2 linked regions of the Pseudophaeobacter arcticus DSM 23566 genome follow. The main gene of each other region encodes a partner of the protein of the gene in region 2 in a complex. Links are inferred from orthologs where the notes say so. Each region holds a gene or a part of one and is shown on either strand. Other genes may lie near its edges.

What was found. The genes of interacting proteins can lie anywhere in the genome.
Region 1: the proteins of tldD (region 2) and ARCT_RS0123325 are in contact, whole or in part, in a solved structure (PDB 5NJ9), measured with the Escherichia coli proteins. The link is inferred for Pseudophaeobacter arcticus DSM 23566 from one-to-one orthologs.

The regions. Positions count from the first base shown.
Region 1 is NZ_KI421507.1:3,890,279-3,895,182, reverse strand. Bases 683-3,584 are described here. They hold ARCT_RS0123325 (TldD/PmbA family protein), read left to right. Parts: upstream 683-1,411; coding sequence 1,412-2,758; downstream 2,759-3,584. Other genes in these bases: ARCT_RS0123320 (3'(2'),5'-bisphosphate nucleotidase CysQ), read left to right, coding at 2,745-3,551; ARCT_RS0123330 (DUF2125 domain-containing protein), read left to right, coding at 683-1,288. In the rest of the region: more of ARCT_RS0123330, read left to right, coding at 1-682; ARCT_RS0123315 (3-deoxy-D-manno-octulosonic acid transferase), read left to right, coding at 3,592-4,776; lpxK (tetraacyldisaccharide 4'-kinase), read left to right, coding at 4,763-4,904.
Region 2 is NZ_KI421507.1:564,556-568,964, reverse strand. Bases 402-3,324 are described here. They hold tldD (metalloprotease TldD), read left to right. Parts: upstream 402-1,113; coding sequence 1,114-2,535; downstream 2,536-3,324. Other genes in these bases: dprA (DNA-processing protein DprA), read left to right, coding at 2,893-3,324; coxB (cytochrome c oxidase subunit II), read right to left, coding at 402-916. Outside these bases: more of coxB, read right to left, coding at 2-401; more of dprA, read left to right, coding at 3,325-4,149. UniProt on the Escherichia coli protein: Metalloprotease involved in CcdA degradation. Suppresses the inhibitory activity of the carbon storage regulator (CsrA).

The DNA.
Region 1 (4,904 bases), 3.3 Mb from region 2 along the record:
CATGCCGTCAATTCAATTTGTCGAAAATGGCGATGGTAGCGTCAATGTGGTGCTGCCCAAAGAATTCCCGATGACCATTTCTGGCAAAGGCGATGGCGAGACATTCTCGGCAGAGATCCTGTATTCCCATGACGGCAGCCCAATGGTGGTCTCGGGCGATACCTCGGCCATGACCTATGACTACGCCACCGGCCAGGCGACCCTGACCCTTGGCAAAGTCATCGGTGACGGCGAAGAAATGCCCGAAGATGCCTTGAAAGCCTCAGTGGTGATCAGCGATATGGTCGCCAAGACCACAATGCAGATTGAAGGTCAGCGTAGCTACACGCAGACCCAATCGATTGCAAAACTGGCCTATGACATCGCCTTCCAAGACCCGGATTCCGACGATGCGGGCACCATCTCAGGCAGCCTCAGCGACCTCACCGGCACGGCAACCAGCACCATTCCATCCGGTTTGGACAGCCCGGAGATGTCTGATCTGATCAAAGCGGGTCTGAGCATCAATGCCAAGCTCGCCTATACCGGCGGCAATAGCGCCATTGCTGTTACCGGCTCCGACAGCTTTGACATGCAAAGCACCTCTGCCGGCGGGCAGTTTGGTGTCACCATGAGCAAGGACGGCCTGTCCTATGACGTTGGCCAGAACGATATCTCGGTGAATGTCTCCGGCTCAGAAATCCCCTTCCCGCTGGCGCTCACCATGGCAGAAGCCGGCTTCAAACTGTTGATGCCAGTGAGCCAGTCTGATGAGGAACAGGATTTTGGTCTTGGCATCACCCTGCGCGATTTTGCGGTTCCTGACATGCTGTGGGGCATGGTTGATCCCACCGGCACCCTGCCACATGATCCGGCCACAATTGTGCTGGATCTGGCTGGCAAGGGCAAACTGCTGTTTGACATGTTTGACCCGGAATCGATGAAAGCCATGGAGCGTGGCGCTCAAAAGCCTGGTGAATTCAACGCCGTCAGCGTCAAGCAACTGCTGGTGACCGCCGCAGGGGCCAAGCTGACCGGAACCGGCGACTTCACCTTCAACAACGAAGACCTGGTGACCTTTGACGGTATGCCTGCCCCCGATGGCTCCGCCAATATCCAGCTGGAAGGCGCCAATGGCCTGATCGACAACCTGATTAAAATGGGATTGGTCAGCGACAGCGATGCCATGGGCGCGCGGATGATGATGGGCATGTTTGGCGTTCCCGGCGAAGGCGAAGACACCCTGACATCGGAAATCAAGGTCTCCGAAGACGGACAGATCCACGCCAATGGCCAGCGCATCAAATAAGCGCCTCTTCTGCGGAAAATAAACAATCAGGGCCGCCCCGCGCGGCCCTTTTTTGTGCCACACCCTTGCGGCAGCGCGCCGGTCTGGCTAGCTCTTGTAGCAATCCAACTTCAGTAGGTGCCCATGACCCAGTCTCCCCAAGCGCTTTGCCACGCCCTGATTGACGCCGCCAAACGAGCCGGTGCCGATGCCGTTGATGCCATGGCCACCGAAGGCCGCTCTCTCAGCATCGAGGTACGCGAAGGCACGCTCGAGCATGCCGAACGCTCAGAAGGCACCGATTTGGGGCTGCGGGTATTCATTGGTCAGCGGCAGGCGCAGGTTTCTTCCTCGGACAGCCGCCCCGAAACCCTAATCGCCATGGCGGAACGCGCCGTGGCCATGGCCCGCGAGGCCCCCGAAGATCCCTATAGCGGTCTGGCCAGCGCTGATCAGCTGGCCCAAAACTGGGATCTGGACGCGCTGGAGCTTTGTGACCCCAGCCCGGAACCCGCACCCGAGACTCTGCAACAGGACGCGCTGGCGGCCGAAGCGGCCTGCGCCGCCATTCAGGGTATCAGCCAGGTGCAGGCGGCAGGGGCCAGCTATGGCCACCACAGCATCTACCTGGCCACCTCCAATGGTTTTGCGGGTGGTTATCAGCGCACAGGCCGGTCGCTGTCCTGTACCGGGATTGCCGGGACCGGCGCCGGGATGGAGCGCGACTATGATGGGGATTCCCGCACCTTTCAAAACGACCTGCGCAGTGCGACAGATATTGGCCGCATCGCAGGCGAGCGCGCCGTGGCGCGGCTCAACGCACGCCGCCCGCAGACCGGCAGCTACCCGGTCTTGTTTGACGAGCGGATATCGTCATCGCTGATCGGTCACCTGCTCTCCGCCGCCAATGGCGCTGCCATCGCCCGTGGATCTTCCTGGTTGCAGGGCGCGGTGGGCGAACAGATCCTGCCCGAAACACTGTCGGTCATCGAGGACCCCCATCGCGCCCGGATTTCCGGGTCACGCCCCTTTGACGGCGAAGGCCTGCCCACCCAACGACGTGCCATCATTCAGGATGGTATCCTGACCAGCTGGACCCTGGATCTGGCCTCGGCCCGCAAACTGGGCCTGCAAAGCACCGGCAATGCGGCACGGGGTGTTGGCTCTGTGCCGTCGCCGTCAAACTGGAACATCGCGCTGACCCCCGGCCAGAACAGCCGCGACGAGCTGATCGCGGGCATGGGCACCGGTCTGCTGGTGACCTCGCTTATTGGCTCAACCATCAATCCCAATACCGGCGATTATTCGCGCGGGGCCTCGGGCTATTGGGTCGAAAACGGTGAGATCGCCTATCCGGTGAATGAATGCACCATCGCGGGCAATCTGCGGGACATGCTGAAAACTCTGACACCGGCAAATGACGCCCGCAGCTACCTGTCGCGGGTGGTGCCCTCGCTCATGGTCGAAGGAATGACCCTTGCCGGCAGCTGAAGACCTCACTCTCCTGATCTCGGCCGCCAGGGCCGCAGGCGATATCGCGCTCAAATACTCCGGGCCATCCGCCCAGCGCTGGGACAAACCCGACGGCCAGGGCCCGGTGACAGAGGCCGATCTGGCGGTAAATGCCATGCTTGAAACCATGCTGCCACAGGCGCGGCCGGACTACGGCTGGCTTTCTGAAGAAAGCGAGGACAGCGCCGCGCGGTTGAGCAAAGACCGGGTCTTCATCATTGATCCTATTGATGGCACCCGCAGCTTTGCCGAAGGCTCAGCCACCTGGGCGCATTCCCTGGCGGTGGCAGATCGTGGTGAGGTCACCGCAGCGGTGATCTACCTGCCGCAACGGGATTTGCTCTATACCGCTGCCAAAGGTGATGGCGCCTTTTGCAATGGGGCAGCGATCTCGGTAGCGGCGCCCGCAGCGCTGAGTGCTGCAAAGGTCCTCACCGCCAAGCCAAACCTTGATGCGCAGCACTGGCTGGGGGGGGCCGCACCAGCCTTTCACCGCAGCTACCGCCCGTCGCTGGCCTATCGGCTGGCCCGCGTTGCGGACGGGGGCTACAGCGCCATGCTGACACTGCGGCGCAGCTGGGAATGGGATATTGCCGCCGGCGATCTCATCCTGCGCGAAGCAGGCGGGCTAATCAGCGACCGGCTGAACAGGCCTTTGCTGTTCAACAATCCAACGCCTCTGTTGGATGGGGTTGTGGCGGCAGCCCCCGCAACGCATCTTGAGCTGTTGCAGGCTCTTGACCCAAAGGGTCCCGGCATTGCGGGGCAATGACCGGCAATGGCCTCCACACAGCGCATATGACTGGGCACCAATGACTGAGCCGCAAACACTCTCCGCATCTGCCCGGCCTGCGGGAGAAATCCTGTGGGTCCATGCCACCAGCATCGAGCGCTTTCTGGCACTCTGTGACATTGGCCAGCGGCTCAAGGCCATGCGCCCGGATCTGGTGGTCCTGGCCACCTGGGAGGCCGAAATGGGCGAGGTTCCAGCGTTTGAAGGCTGCAATTTTATGCTCGGTCCCCTGCCCGACGATCAAACCAGCGAGGCCAAGGCCTTCCTCAACCACTGGCAACCCGATCTGTGCCTCTGGGCCGGCGGACACCTGCGCCGGGGGCTGTTGCGGCAGATGCGAGAGCAGGGAGGCTCTGCGCTGCTGGTCGATATCCTGGACAGTGAGATGCCTGCCCGCAAGCTGCGCTGGCTGCCGGATCAGCGCCATCGCATCTTTAGTGGCTTTGACGCAGTCTTCACCCCCTCAAAATCCGTGCAGACCCAATTGCTACGCAGCGGACAGATGGTGCCTGAGCAGGTCCTTCTGACCAGCCGCCTGCGGCTTTCCACCGTGCCGCCGGGCTGTGACCACGGCGCGCTGAGCGCCCTGCAACAGGACCTTGGCAGCCGCCCCGTCTGGCTGGCAGCCCGCGCCCAGCTGGAAGAGCTGCCCGGGCTGCTTGAGGCGCACCGGAGCGCGCTCAGGCTGTTGCATCGGATGCTGCTGGTCATCGCCCTGGACGCGCCGGAATACCGCGTTCGCGCCCGCAGCCTGATACAGGCCAGCGGCCTGCAATGTGCCGATTGGGACGCCGGGGAAGAGCTCAACGATTACACCCAGATCCTGATTACTGACAGCACCCACCTGGGGCTGTGGTACCGGCTCGCCCCCGTAACCTTGCTGGCCTCAAGCCTGGTGCAGGATATGCCCGGGCAAAACCCGCTCGATACGCTGGCGCTGGGATCTGTTGTGCTGCACGGGCCGGGCATGGGACATCACAAGGCAATCTACGATCAGCTTGCGCCACTCAAAGCCACACAGCAGGTGAATACCACCCGCGAGCTGGCCAAGATGGTTATCCATCTCTCGGCACCGGACATGGCAGCCAAACGGGCCCTGGCCGGCTGGACGGCAGTGACCGAAGGGGCGGAAATGACCGATCACCTGATAGACAAAGTTCAGGACATCCTGGACCTGCGCGAGGACCAAGATGCGACCTCCTGAATTCTGGAACAAACCCCCGCAGGCTTTTGACCTGAAACGGATGCTCTTGGCGCCACTGGGTTGGATCTATGCCGCAGCCACCGCCAGACGGCTGCGCACCACCTCAGGGTTTCAGGCCGACGTGCCGG
Region 2 (4,409 bases):
CTCAGTTGGAAGCAACCTGATAGGACTGGGGCAGACCGGCGTATTGGTCGATTGCGCCTTTCAGCCATGCGTCATAGGCCTCTTGGCTGACCACTTTCACAGTGATCGGCATATAGGCGTGGTCCTTGCCGCAAAGTTCGGAACACTGACCAAAGTAGATACCTTCTTTTTCCGCCTTGAACCACAGTTCGGCCAGACGACCAGGAACCGCATCCTGCTTCACGCCAAAGGCGGGAATGGCCCAGGAGTGGATCACGTCGGCACCCGTCACCTGCATCACGATGGTTTTGCCAACCGGCACAACAACCGAAGTATCTGTGGCCAGCAGGAATTCATCTTCGTTGAACCCTGCATCCACCAGTTTGGCGCGCATCGCATCGTCCAAAACAAATGGGGTCACATCTGCATCCGCAGCGCGGACTGTTGCATCCAATGTCGAGGGGTTGCCCAGCATGTAGCTTTCAAAGCCAAAGCCGTGGTCGACATATTCATAGCCCCAGTACCACTGATAGCCTGTCACCTTGATGGTAACGTCCCCTTTGGGGATTTCCTGCTGGCGGAACAGTTCGGGCAGCGAGAAGGAGCCGATGAAGACCAGCACCAGGATTGGGATCAGCGTCCAGGCGATTTCGATGGGCGTGTGGTGGGTAAAAGCGGCAGGTGTTGGATTGGCGCGACGGTTGAAGCGCACAATCGCATAAAGCAGCAGCGCTGCGACAAAAACACAGACCGCAGTGATGATGACAAGAACCATCCCGTCTAGTTTGTGGATACCCTCAGCCAGTTCGGTCCCCGCTGGCTGGAAGTTCAGGCCGCCATTTGTTGGCTTACCAATGGTTTCCAGAGCTTCTTGCGCCATGGCTGGAAGACTGGAAAGGCCAGCAAAAAGGCCCGAAAGCATCAAAGCATTCTTCATATCATGTCCTGATCGTTAGTGATCGATTTATTCTTACAGCCGATTGCGCCCCATGGAGAGTTGATTCCACAAATCGCGCTCGTACCCGTTGTCTTTGGTGCTGCTTAAAATCATATTCAGGCGTACAGATAAAGAGGCAGGCGAGCGTCAAAGCGTCGCTTTCTTGATTTAGATCAAAAAAACCTGAGGTCCGTGACATGGAAAACCCAGCCTTTCGACCCTTTGAAACCCTGCTCCCCGAGGATGAGGCCCTGCCAATCCTGCGCGAAACCCTTGCTGGTGCCGAAGATGGCGAGATTTTTGCCGAACGTCACAAGTCAGAAGCGCTGATGTTTGACGATGGTCGGCTGCGCAGTGCCAGTTATGATGCCTCCGAAGGGTTTGGACTAAGGGCGGTCAACGGCGAGGTGGCTGGATACGCCCATTCCACCGATGTCTCCATAGCCGCCCTGAAGCGGGCCGCGCAGACCGCGCGGCTGGCCATCGGCGCGGGCGGCGGCACCTATGCGGATGCGCCTCAGGCGACCAACAAAAGGCTTTATACCGATGCGGATCCGATTGGCGATCTGCCCTTCCCCGTCAAAGTCGAGACCCTGCGCGAGATTGACGCCTTTGCGCGTGATCTAGATCAAAGAGTGGTGCAGGTCTCGGCCTCGATCGCCGCCTCTTTGCAAGAGATCGAAATTCTGCGCGCCGACGGGGTGCGGGTGCGCGACACCCGGCCGATGACGCGGCTCAATGTCTCGGTGATTGTCGAGCAGGACGGGCGGCGCGAAAGCGGCTCGGCCGGCGGTGGTGGCCGTGTCGGGCTGGACGGGTTGATAGATCCCGCCGCCTGGGCCGCCAAAGCCAAAGAGGCGCTGCGAATTGCTCTGGTCAACCTGGAGGCCGTCCCCGCCCCGGCGGGCGCCATGGAGGTGGTGCTTGGGCCGGGCTGGCCCGGCATTTTGCTGCACGAGGCCATTGGTCATGGGCTGGAAGGCGATTTCAATCGCAAGGGCAGCTCTGCCTTTGCGGGCCTGATGGGCCAGCGCATTGCGGCCCCCGGCGTCACCGTGCTGGATGATGGCACCATCGCTGACCGGCGCGGCTCGATCACCGTGGATGACGAAGGTACCCCGTCGCAAAAGACCACCCTGATCGAGGATGGCATTCTTGTGGGCTTTATGCAGGACCGGCAGAACGCCCGCCTTATGGGGGTTGAGCCAACCGGCAACGGGCGGCGCCAAAGCTACGCCCATGCGCCAATGCCCCGAATGACCAACACCTATATGCTGGGCGGCGAAACAGACCCCGCCGATCTGGTTGCCGGTGTCAAAGACGGCATCTGGGCCGTCGGGTTTGGTGGCGGCCAGGTTGATATTACCAATGGTAAATTTGTCTTCTCCTGCACCGAAGCCTACCGGGTGGAAAACGGCAAGGTGGGCGCCCCGGTCAAAGGCGCCACCCTTATTGGCGATGGCGCCACCGCGCTGAAACAAATCCGCGCACTTGGCAATGACATGGAGCTGGACCCAGGCATGGGCAACTGCGGCAAAGCCGGGCAATGGGTGCCGGTTGGCGTTGGCCAGCCCAGCGTCCTGATGGATGGGCTGACGGTTGGCGGCTCGGCGACCTGACACCACGCACAGAGCCCCCGGCCAGGCATCCAACACAAAAAGACCCGGAGCCAAGCCATTAACAAAGGGGCAAAAACTTATCGTAAATCGTGACGGTAAGATGGGGCTTTATCAGGAACGCGGCCGATTTGGTCGCGTTTTTTTGGGCTTTTTGCGGGCTTTTTCGGCTGAAAACAGGCAAACTGACGCCGGGGACAGAAATCTTTACTGTTAGTTTTCAACACCCTGACGCGGGTTTTACAGGATCTCAACAAATCATGACCATGTTGTCGAAAAACTTTGGATAATTTTCAAACATTCACCGCCTGTTAACTGTTTCAGGGGTATTCCTTTAATTGCAAACAGGCGGAGCCACGGATGACCGAAGAAGCACATTCTTCCACTCACCCCCCACTCCCACCCACCACGGAAGATAGCTGGTTTTCCAGGCTTCGTCTTTTGCGCTCTCGACGCGTAGGCCCAGTGAGTTTTCACCGCCTCCTCGCAGAGCATGGTTCAGCGCAGAACGCGCTGGATGCGTTGCCAAAAATGGCACGTGCCGCCGGAATGTCCGGGTATGAAATATGTCCTGCAAGCGCGGTCACCGCAGAAGTAAAAGCCGCAAAAGCCGCCAAAGCGCGGCTTTTGTGCTTTGATGCCCCGCTCTATCCCCCCGCCCTCGCACAGCTCAGCTCAGCGCCACCGTTGCTCTGGGCGATTGGTGATATACAACTTCTTACGCGACCAATGATTGCCCTGGTCGGCGCCCGCAATGCCTCCTCCTTGGGCACCCGCATGGCGCGCAGTCTGGCCCGCGATCTGGGCGCGGCAGGATTTACCGTGGTGTCGGGTCTGGCGCGCGGCGTGGATACCGCAGCCCATCTCGCCAGTCTGGAGACCGGCACCATTGCGGTTCTGGCCGGGGGCTGCGATGTGATTTACCCCTCGCAAAATACCGAACTGGCCCAACATATCGCCAGCAAGGGCCTGATCCTGTCAGAACAGCCCATGCGGCGGACACCGCAGGCGCGTGATTTTCCCAAACGCAACCGCATCATTGCCGGTCTCGCCCAGGCCGTCATCGTGGTTGAGGCCGCAGGCCGGTCCGGCAGCCTGATCACCGCCCGCGACGCGCTGGATCTGGGACGCGAGGTCATGGCCGTCCCCGGTCACCCCTTTGATGCCCGTGCATATGGCTGCAATGCCCTGATCCGCGACGGCGCGGTTCTGGTGCGCAATGCCGAAGATGTCATTGCAGCACTTGCCCCGGTTACATCTGTGGCATCTGGCAAGACCGCGCCCGCTGCACCGGATGTCCCCAGACCTGCTATGTCTGGTCGCAAGGACATTGTTACAGAAAAACTATCGCAGCTTTCGGCCCTGACACAGGCGCTGGCGGGGGTGCCGACGCCGCCTCCGGAAAAGCGCAGCCTGAAAGAGACCTCGGCGTTGCACCAGATGATTCTGGCCGGTCTTGGCCCCAGCCCGACGGCCTCGGATCAATTGATGCGCGATCTGGAGCTGACGCCGCAGGCTTTTACCCCGGCGCTGACCGAACTGGAGTTAGAGGGCAAGATCAGCCGCATTCCCGGCGGCCTGCTCACCAGGCGCAGCAGCGAGGACAAGAGCGGATAGTAGCACCCGCAACAACAACCACCTGCGCCAAAGACCTTGCATTCCCATCGCCATAGGCGCTCAGCCGCGTTTCAGCCCGCCAATTTCAAGTTGGCCTTTCCCGTTGGCCTGAAGCCCCCGTCATATCTGGAGATATCAATGTCCTGTCACAGCCCCCTGCCCCCTCTTTGCCCCCTCATTTGCGCCCCCTGAGGAAGATCAAAAAACATCCCAAAGGCCACATGGATCAGGTCAGAAAATGCGCCTGACAACTGGCGCAG